Regions from separate parts of the Dietzia sp. Die43 genome, predicted to be linked through region 2. Evidence: riboswitches for the same ligand, from Rfam matches in the RefSeq annotation. Region 2 holds a riboswitch; the other holds the start of a gene.
What was found. A riboswitch is a leader RNA that binds a small molecule or an ion and turns the genes downstream of it on or off. The one in region 2 is predicted to bind cyclic di-AMP.
Positions count from the first base shown of each region.

Region 1 (4,282 bases), on a different contig from region 2:
AGTCCGGTCCCGCGGTGCTCGGCGGCGGCGCTCTCGGCCAGGGTCGCCCAGCCGGTCAGCGTGTGCGCCCCGTCAAGGGGGAGCGTCCAGCAACCCTCGACCGAGACGATGCGTGTCCTGGTCGAGTCGATCCACCGGTGGACGTTCCGGATCTGGGCGGCGGTGGCACCGGCGAAGGGGCCCGGGCCGGGCTGCACGGTGGTCGCGGCGGCCCGGAGTCCGTCGATGACCGGCATCGGTGCCGCTCCCGGCGGGACGACGCCGGATCCGGCGAGTCGACCGTGGCGCACCACCGCGACCGCCCACGTCCGGCGCGGCGCCGGCTGTGCGAGAACGATCTCGGGCAGCGATGCCGTTGCGGCGAGTTCCTGCCGTCGGGAGAGGACCCGCACGAGGGCTGCGGTCCTGTCGCGGAGCCTGGCCGCGCGTTCGAACGCGCCCTCGGCCGCGAGTACCTCCACGCGGTCGACCAGATCCCGCAGGGGACCGGAGTCCCGTCCCTCCGCCAGCGCCGCCCAGCGATCGGATCCCGGGGCGGTGCCGAACACGCCGAGGAGGTCCTCCCAGGCGGCCCGGGCGTCCTCGGCGCGCCGGAAGGGCCCGATGGCGGCGGGGTCGTCCGGGGTTCGCACGACCTTCGGGCGGGTGGCGCGGCCGGTGGGGGGCGTGAGCCACCAGCCGCGGCGAGGGCTCCGCGACCGGGTGTTGAACGGGGGTTGAAGCGAGTCGATGAGCTGTTCCTCGACGGTCCACGCCTCGAGGAGGTGGGCGCACGCGACCGAGTCGATCGAGTCGGCCAGCCCGACCATGGTGCGCATCCGTCCGCGCGTGTCACCGCCGGAGTAGTAGGACCGGGCCCGTCTGCGGACCGCGCCGGACGAGCCGACGTACAGGGCGCCACCGGCGTCGTCCCGGAACACGTAGACACCGGGCCCCTCGGTCAATGACCCGGTCATGGCGGCCCGCCGCCTCACCTCCGGGGAGAGGCGACCGTCGTAGGCCCGTAACTCCGACAGGGTCGAGACCCCGCAGTCGCCGACCCGCGAGATCAGTGCGTGGAGCACGTCGACCGTGGCGCGGGCGTCCTGCAGGGCCCGGTGATTGGGCTCCACGGTGGCCCCCAGGTGCGCGGCGAGGACTCCCAACCGGTGGCCTCGTGTCTCCCCGCGGTGCAGCACCCGCCTCGCGAGAGCCAGGGTGCAGACCGACGGGGGATCGGGCCACGGGTGCCCGGTCGACGCGGCGGCGGCCCGCAGGAACCCCAGGTCGAACCGCGCGTTGTGGGCGACGAGGACGGCCCCGCGGGAGAATTCGAGAAACGTCGACATCACCTCGCCGAGACTCGGGGCACCGACGAGGTCGTCCGGAGCTATCCCGGTCAGTCTGCTGATGTGGCCGGGCAGGGCACCGTCGATCGAGACGAACGTCGACAGCTCCGCCTGCACCTCGCCGCCCCGAACGCGTACCGCGCCGATCTCGGTGATCTCGTCGCTTCCGGTCCGGGTGCCCGTCGTCTCCAGGTCGACCACGACGAACGTGACGTCGGACAGCAGAGGCTCGAGATCGTCGAAAGCTGCCTGCACCCCGGTCGAGACGGGGGAGGGGGATCGGGGCATGCCGGAGACGGTAGCCCCGCCCTCCGACACGGCCGGCCCCGCCGTGGTTGTCGGACCTTGTCCCTAGGGTGCCCCGCAGTACGACCACCCCGGGCCCGGATCGCGGCTCGATAACGAACGGGCAACACGCCCAGGACGAAGTGTGAGGTAGATCATGTTCACGATGGACTGCGTGCGATGTCCCGCGGGGCCCGCCGCATGTGACGGGTGCATCATCGCCGTTCTCGACGCCGGAAAACCGCAGGTGGACGAGCTTTCTCCGGAGTCGTGCGGCTACGTTCTGGACCCGGAGGTCCGCGAGGCGATCGACATCCTCCGCGAGGTCGGAATGGTCTCCACGGTCGAGATTCTGGGGGCTGACGTCGCCGCGTGAGCGATGAACTGGACTTCGACGAGACGGTTTCGTAACCTTTTCGAGACCTCGGAAGTCATCGCCAGCCTGCCGGCGGGGAGCCGGGGTCACACCTAAGCGCCGAAGGGCGCACCGGGGAACCAGGATCCACTGGGGTGAATCGCACGAGGGCCTACAGGTCCGAAGCGTAGGACAGACTTCCGTGTCCGAACCCGTCAGCTAACCCGGTCGGTGCCGCAGGAAGAAAGAGGAACAATCTTCGTGGGAGCCCACAGCATCAAGACCAGCTCGACCGGCCGTCGTGTCGCCGCCGCAGGCCTGCTCGCAGCCGGGGCCGCTGTCGCCGGTTCCGGGACCGCCGCCGCCGCACCCATTACCGTCGACGTCCCCGTGGAGCTGCGGCTGCCCGGCGTGCCGAACCAGGTCTCGTTCGACCTGCCGGAGGGCATCGAGCTCCCGGCCGGCCTGGCCCAGGCCCAGGCCCAGGCGGCGCCCGTCGAGTTCGCCGCCCCCGCGCCAGTGGTCTCGACCGGCCAGCGCATCCTCGACGCCGCCACCACCCGGGTCGGCTCGCCCTACGTCTGGGGCGCTACCGGCCCCAACTCGTTCGACTGCTCCGGTCTGACCTCGTGGGCCTACAAGGAGGCGGGGATCTCCATCCCGCGCACCAGCCAGGCCCAGATCGGCGGCGGCACCCAGGTCTCCAAGGCCGACCTGCAGCCCGGCGACATCGTCGCCTTCTACAGTGGCGCCAGCCACGTCGGGATCTACGCCGGCAACGGCCAGGTCGTCCACGCCCCGTACTCGGGCACCTCGGTGAGCTACGCGCCGGTGGACTCCATGCCGTTCTACGGTGCGACCCGCTACTACTGAGTCGGGTCGCTCCCCGAACCTCCGCAGACCCCGTCGGCGTCCGGTCTCGAACCGGTCACCGGCGGGGTCTGTCGTCTGTAACATCCCCTCTCGGGTACCCGATTCCACCGTAGGCGTCGGCTGGGCGCCCGCGCCCTGCGTGACCCGGATCCGAGAGTTCGACGACACCAGATGACCCGCAGCCTCAGGGTGCTCGCGATCGCAGCGACCGTGACCACCTCGTTGACCCTCGGTCCCGCGCCGGCCGGAGCGCAGACCACCACCCCGGACCGGTCGTCGCCAACCGCGACCACGGCGCCTGTCCCGGGTCCGGTTACCCCGCCTGATCAGGTGTCGACTTCTCCCGCTCCGTCGTCGACCGCTTCCGTCTTCCCCCGCTCCGTCGCAGACTGCACCGTCCACCACGCCGTCCGCCACAGCGGTGCCCGGCGAGATGAGCGAGGACCTGGCGGAGCTGGCCCGGTTGTCCGAGGAGGCGGGAGCATTGGGGGAGCAGCTCCACCTCGCGCGCGGGGAACTGGACCGCGCCAACGGGGAGCGCGTCCGCCTCGAACGGGCCGCCGGGGTCGCAGCCGGACGGTCCGCCCTCGCGGACGGCACCGCGCGCCGGGACCAGTCCACCGTCGATCACCTCGCGACCATTCGGTACCGGGGCGGGGACACCGGCGCCACACGGGCGGCAGTGCTCGCCGAGAGCCCCCGGGACCTGGTCCACAGGCTCGACACGCTGCGCCGACTGTCCGGGGCCACCACGAGTGCACTGGACGCCTCCAGAGCTGCGTCCCGGGATGCGGTGCAGCTCAGGGAAGAGGCCGCGCGTTCCGCGGCCGAGGCCCGGGACGCGGCCCGCGTCGCGCAGGAGCGAACCGACGCGCTCGCCCGCCGAACCGAGGAGATGCGGGTACGGATGGATGAGGTCCGTCGCCGGGTCGACGCACTGTCGGACGCACAACGCGATCTCTGGATCGGCGGACCGGTGGTGCCGGAGGGGTACGTTGCCCCGCCGGTGGACGACGTCAATTCCGCGGCGCTCCGAGTCGCACTCTCCCGGCTGGGCGCGCCCTACTCGTGGGGCGCGACGGGCCCGTCCGAGTTCGACTGCTCCGGTCTCATGGTGTGGTCGTACGCGCAGGAGGGCAAGGCGCTGCCCCGGGCGAGCCAGGCGCAGGCGGTCGCGGGCGCCCCGGTGGCGATGAACGACATCCGGCCCGGTGACCTTGTCATCTACTTCCCCGGCGCCACCCACGTCGGGATGTACGCCGGCGACGGTCTGGTCCTGCACGCCCCGACCTACGGTGTGCCGGTCCGCCTCGAGCAGGTCGACGCGATGCCGATTCACGGGATCCGCCGCTACTGACCCCGGCCGACCCGGCCAAGCACGGCCGCCCCGCGCAGACACCGGCCGTCCCCGATCGCGCTCCGCCCCTTCCCGACGAGGACG
Region 1 is NZ_JALJRF010000018.1:12,782-17,063, forward strand. It holds gene NR111_RS14805 (DEDD exonuclease domain-containing protein) at 1-1,616, opposite strand, end outside; gene NR111_RS14810 (hypothetical protein) at 1,780-1,989, shown strand; cyclic di-AMP (ydaO/yuaA leader) riboswitch at 2,069-2,217, shown strand; gene NR111_RS14815 (C40 family peptidase) at 2,230-2,841, shown strand; gene NR111_RS14820 (NlpC/P60 family protein) at 3,275-4,198, shown strand.
Region 1: it holds a riboswitch for cyclic di-AMP, as region 2 does, so the genes downstream of both, NR111_RS14815 (C40 family peptidase) here and NR111_RS02970 (transglycosylase family protein) in region 2, are expected to answer to the same signal.

Region 2 (4,282 bases):
CGGCTTCCTCACCCTGTTCCTGGCGTTCATGGCCAAGGCCCAGGAGGACGCCACCGCGATCGAGCAGGCCGGCCTCCTGGCGATGGCGGGCGCCGCCGGCGGGCTGGGTACCTTCACCGGCAACGCCGTCGGTGCGCGGCTCCCGCTGGGCCGGCCCGAACGGATCGCCGGCACGGCCGCGGGGGCGGCCCTGGCGACGGCCGTCGTCGCCGCGTTCCTCGGGACCATCTGGGCCGCGGCCGTCCTCGCGCTCGTCGCGGCGGTGTGCAGCGCCCTGGGCAAGGTCGCCCTCGACGCGTCGGTCCAGACGGACATCCCGGACGCCGCACGCTCCTCGGCCTTCGGTCGCTCCGAGACCGCCCTGCAGGTGGCGTGGGTCCTCGGCGGAGCACTGGGCGTCCTCCTGCCGACCGACTTCACCGTGGGGTTCTCGGTGATCGCCGTGGTCGGCGCCCTGATGTTCGCGCAATCGCACCTGACCGGCCGCGGGTCGACCCTCGTCCCCGGCCTAGGCGGCAACAGGCCGCGCTTCCCGGGCCCGCCGCGCGACCCGGGTGTGGCCGACACCCGGCCCCTCGGCAGAATGAGGGAGTGAGTTCCCGCAACGAGACCCCGTCGACCGGCTCCCGTATCCGTCCCATCACCTGGGCGATCGCGGCGTGGATGATCATCATGATCGCCGCGATCGTCGGCGCCTGGCAGGGTTCGGAGGCCCGATACGGTGCACTACCCGAGGTGACCGTCGCGAGCGATCGCAGCCAGGTGACCGTGCTGCCGTTCACCGCGACCGACCTGGACGGGAACACCTTCACCAATCCGGTCGGCGAGTTCCGGGTGCAGGATGAGGACATCCTCACCGTCCGGCTGCCCGGAGAGCTGCGTGCGTCGACGATGGACGTCTACGAGATCCGCGCCGACGGCTCCCGCGACTACACCGTCGAGGCCGGCGGGCCGGGCCAGCTGCTGGTGCCCGTGACCACCCCGGAGGCGGGCCGGATCGAGGGCCTCGCCATCCGTGCGGTCGCGATCGTCTATGCCGCTGACGGGTCGGAGTCGATCCTCAACGGCGAGTGGTCGGTGCGCTTCACCTACGACGACTGATCCGTGGGTCAGGCGTCCAGCTCGCGCGCGACCGCGCGGAGCACCGACGCCACCCGGCCCGAGACCTTGGCCTCCGGCCGGTGACCACGGCGCAACTCGGGCTGGACGGTCGACTCGAGCACCTTGATCATGTCCTCGACCATCCCGTGCAGCTCGTCCGCCGAACGTCGGGGCCCGCTCCTCGGGGCCCGCTCCTCCGCGACCGTCGGCTCGTCGTGGACCACCACGCGCAACGCCTGGGGGCCGCGGCGTCCGGAGACCATGTCGAACTCCACGCGCTGGCGCGGACGCAACGTCTCGACCCCCGCGGGCAGCGCCTCGGACCGCACGTAGACATCCTCGCCACCCTCCTGGGACAGGAAGCCGAAGCCCTTCTCCGCGTCGTACCACTTGACCTTGCCGCTGGGCACCGCGAACCACCTTCCGACCGGACGCGGGATACGCGACCGACAACCATGACTGATGCCCCGAGACTACCCTCGTGCGCGTTGGTGCCCACCGCGAGGCGAGCGGTAACCTCCCCGTGTGACCGCCGACGATCGACGCCCTGCCGACGACCCCTGGACACCTGACGCCGCGGCGTCCACCCGGGCAGCCGACCCCGTGCGGCCACGACGCCGGGGCCTGTTCGTGACGGCGCTCGTCATCTTCTCGATCGGAGTGTTGTTCACCGTCGCGGCGGCGCTGACCCCGTTCGTGCTCGGCCGCGACGCGCCGACCATCCTGTATCTCGGCGCGATGCTGTTCACGCCGGTCGGGTTCCTGCTGGGGCTGCTCTACGCCATCCTCGGCTCGCGACCACCCTCGGTGTGATCAACCACACCCTCCCGCGAACACCGCTGGTAACGAGCCGATAACGGCACCCTCGCCAGACCTGCACTGCCTCGGTTTATTTCAGAATGGTGACGATCCGGCATCGGACCGCTACAGTTTCGTAGCAGACTCGTCAGCGAGTCGGCATCGGACGCACCTACCGAACCCCGCCCAGCGGCCGATGCCACAGTGACCATTACCCGGGCGGGGACGGGGGACCCGACAGGGCCCACCACGGGCCCGGCGGCCGCAGGTCGCCTTGGGGTGAAGCCGCCACCGGCGGCCGGACGCACTCGTCCGAACCCGACAGCTCACCCCGTAGGCACAGAGTGAAAAGGACTGACGACATGACCTCTTACACCGGACGCCACCGTGCCGCCGCCCCCTCCTCAGCGCCCAGGAACGCTGTGAAGGTCGTGCTCGCGGGCACCGCATTCTCCGCCGCCGGCCTGGCCCTCGCGCCGGCCGCCAACGCCGCCCCCGACTCCGACTGGGACCGCCTGGCCCAGTGTGAGGCGGGCGGCAACTGGGGCATCAACACCGGCAACGGCTACCACGGTGGCCTGCAGTTCTCGCCGAGCACCTGGGCCGCCTACGGCGGCACGCAGTACGCCCCGACGGCCAACCAGGCCACGCGCGAGCAGCAGATCGCGATCGCCGAGAAGACCCTCGCCGGTCAGGGCTGGGGCGCCTGGCCCGCCTGCTCGGCCAAGCTGGGTCTGAACTCCGCGCCGACCCCGCGTGACCTGTCCGACCCGGCGCCCGCGCCGGCCCCGCGTGCCCACGCCCCGGCCGCGCCCGCCGCCCCGGAGGCGGTCACCGCAGCCGAGCACGTGGCGACCCTGTCCTCCTTCGCCGAGGGCCGCGGCATCGCCCTGCCGATCGCCGACACCTACGAGGCCAACCGCGACGCCGTCGACGCCGCGTACGCCGGCAACCAGGACCTGGTGGACGGCTTCTTCGCCACCTACCTGGCCAACTGACGCGTCACCCGCGCAGCCCCGGTCCACGGACCACGAGAAAGGGCCGCCACTCCCTGCGGGGAGTGGCGGCCCTTTCTCGTGTGTAAGTGCGCCGCGCTCAGCGGGTGCGGGCGGTCCTGTTGACCACCGTCTCGGGGTGGAGGTAGCCCAGCCGATGCTGCGGCAGCGGGAAGGTCTCCTGCCCGAAGGGGGACAGGCCTCCCGCGACCAGCGCGGCGAGTTCGGTCACCGGGTGCTCGCCGAACGAGGCGTCGGGCCATCCCGGGTTGTCATGGGTCAGATTCTTCTTGGCAGCCACGTGTCCAGTGTCTCACCTCGCGGGCGTCCCGTCAGCATCCGGGTCGTATCGGACCCGGACGGTCCTCACCGCCGCCGCGATCTCACTAGGCTGGGACGGATCATGCCGAGTTCCCGAGCCTCCTCCCGCCGTGTCGCCCCCCGCAGTGCTGGTTCCCCCGGTGCCGCCGGCGACGAGCCGGACTTCCCCGCGTGGCTGGCCGGACTGTCCGATGACGCGCTCGTCCGCGTGTGCGAGTTGCGTCCAGATGTGGCCACCCCTCCCCCGGCCTCGGTCGACGTGCTCGCGTCGAGGCTGCGGTTGCCGGCGTCCACCGCCCGCGCGCTGGGGACCCTGACGTGGCCGGAGCTCGTGGTCCTGTCCACCGCCGCCGCGGTGGGTGCCGATTCCGGGACGGTGCCGCTGGGTGCGGTGTCGGGGCGGTTGGGTGTCGACGACGACGAGCCCGTCTTCCACGCCGCCGTCGCCCGTCTCCGCGACCTCACCCTGCTCTGGGGCGGGGAGGGTCATGTCCGGATGGTGCCGGTCACGGCGGTGGCCGTCCGGTCGGCCCCGGTGGTGGCGCCGCACCCCGGCGAGCCCGCGGGCGCCGACCTCGACGTCGCCTGGGGCGGTCTGTCGGCTCCGGCGGTCGGGGTGCTCGAGGCGATCGCCCGCGGGCGCACCCCCGTCGGGGCTCTCGGAGCCGGGGCGTCGGAGCCGGTGCGTGCCGCCGCGACCGAGCTGGCCGGCGCGGGACTCGCGGAGGTGACCGGTGGGGACGACGGCGAGGTCGTCGTCCCCCGTGCCCACGCGCTGGACCGGGCCCGCCACGGCGCCCGGGACGAGGGATCGTCGCTGCTCCACGCCCCTGCGTGGGCCGCCCCGAGGGCCGGGGCGGCGTCGGGCGGGGCGGGCCGGGTCGACGCCTCCGGCGGTGTCGCGGCCCTCGAACTGCTGCACCGCTGCGACTCGGTCCTCTCCGCTCTGTCGACCGCCCCGGCCGCCACCCTCAAGGCGGGCGGTGTCGGCGTGCGCGAACTGCGGCGGGTGGCCCGCGCCGCCGGTCTCGTCGAGGGCGAGCTCCCCCTGCTGCTCGAGGTCCTCG
Region 2 is NZ_JALJRF010000003.1:22,485-26,766, reverse strand. It holds gene NR111_RS02990 (MFS transporter) at 1-595, shown strand, start outside; gene NR111_RS02985 (DUF2771 family protein) at 592-1,101, shown strand; gene NR111_RS18445 (cold-shock protein) at 1,110-1,511, opposite strand; gene NR111_RS02975 (hypothetical protein) at 1,627-1,914, shown strand; cyclic di-AMP (ydaO/yuaA leader) riboswitch at 2,096-2,253, shown strand; gene NR111_RS02970 (transglycosylase family protein) at 2,262-2,897, shown strand; gene NR111_RS02965 (hypothetical protein) at 2,995-3,195, opposite strand; gene NR111_RS02960 (helicase-associated domain-containing protein) at 3,298-4,282, shown strand, end outside.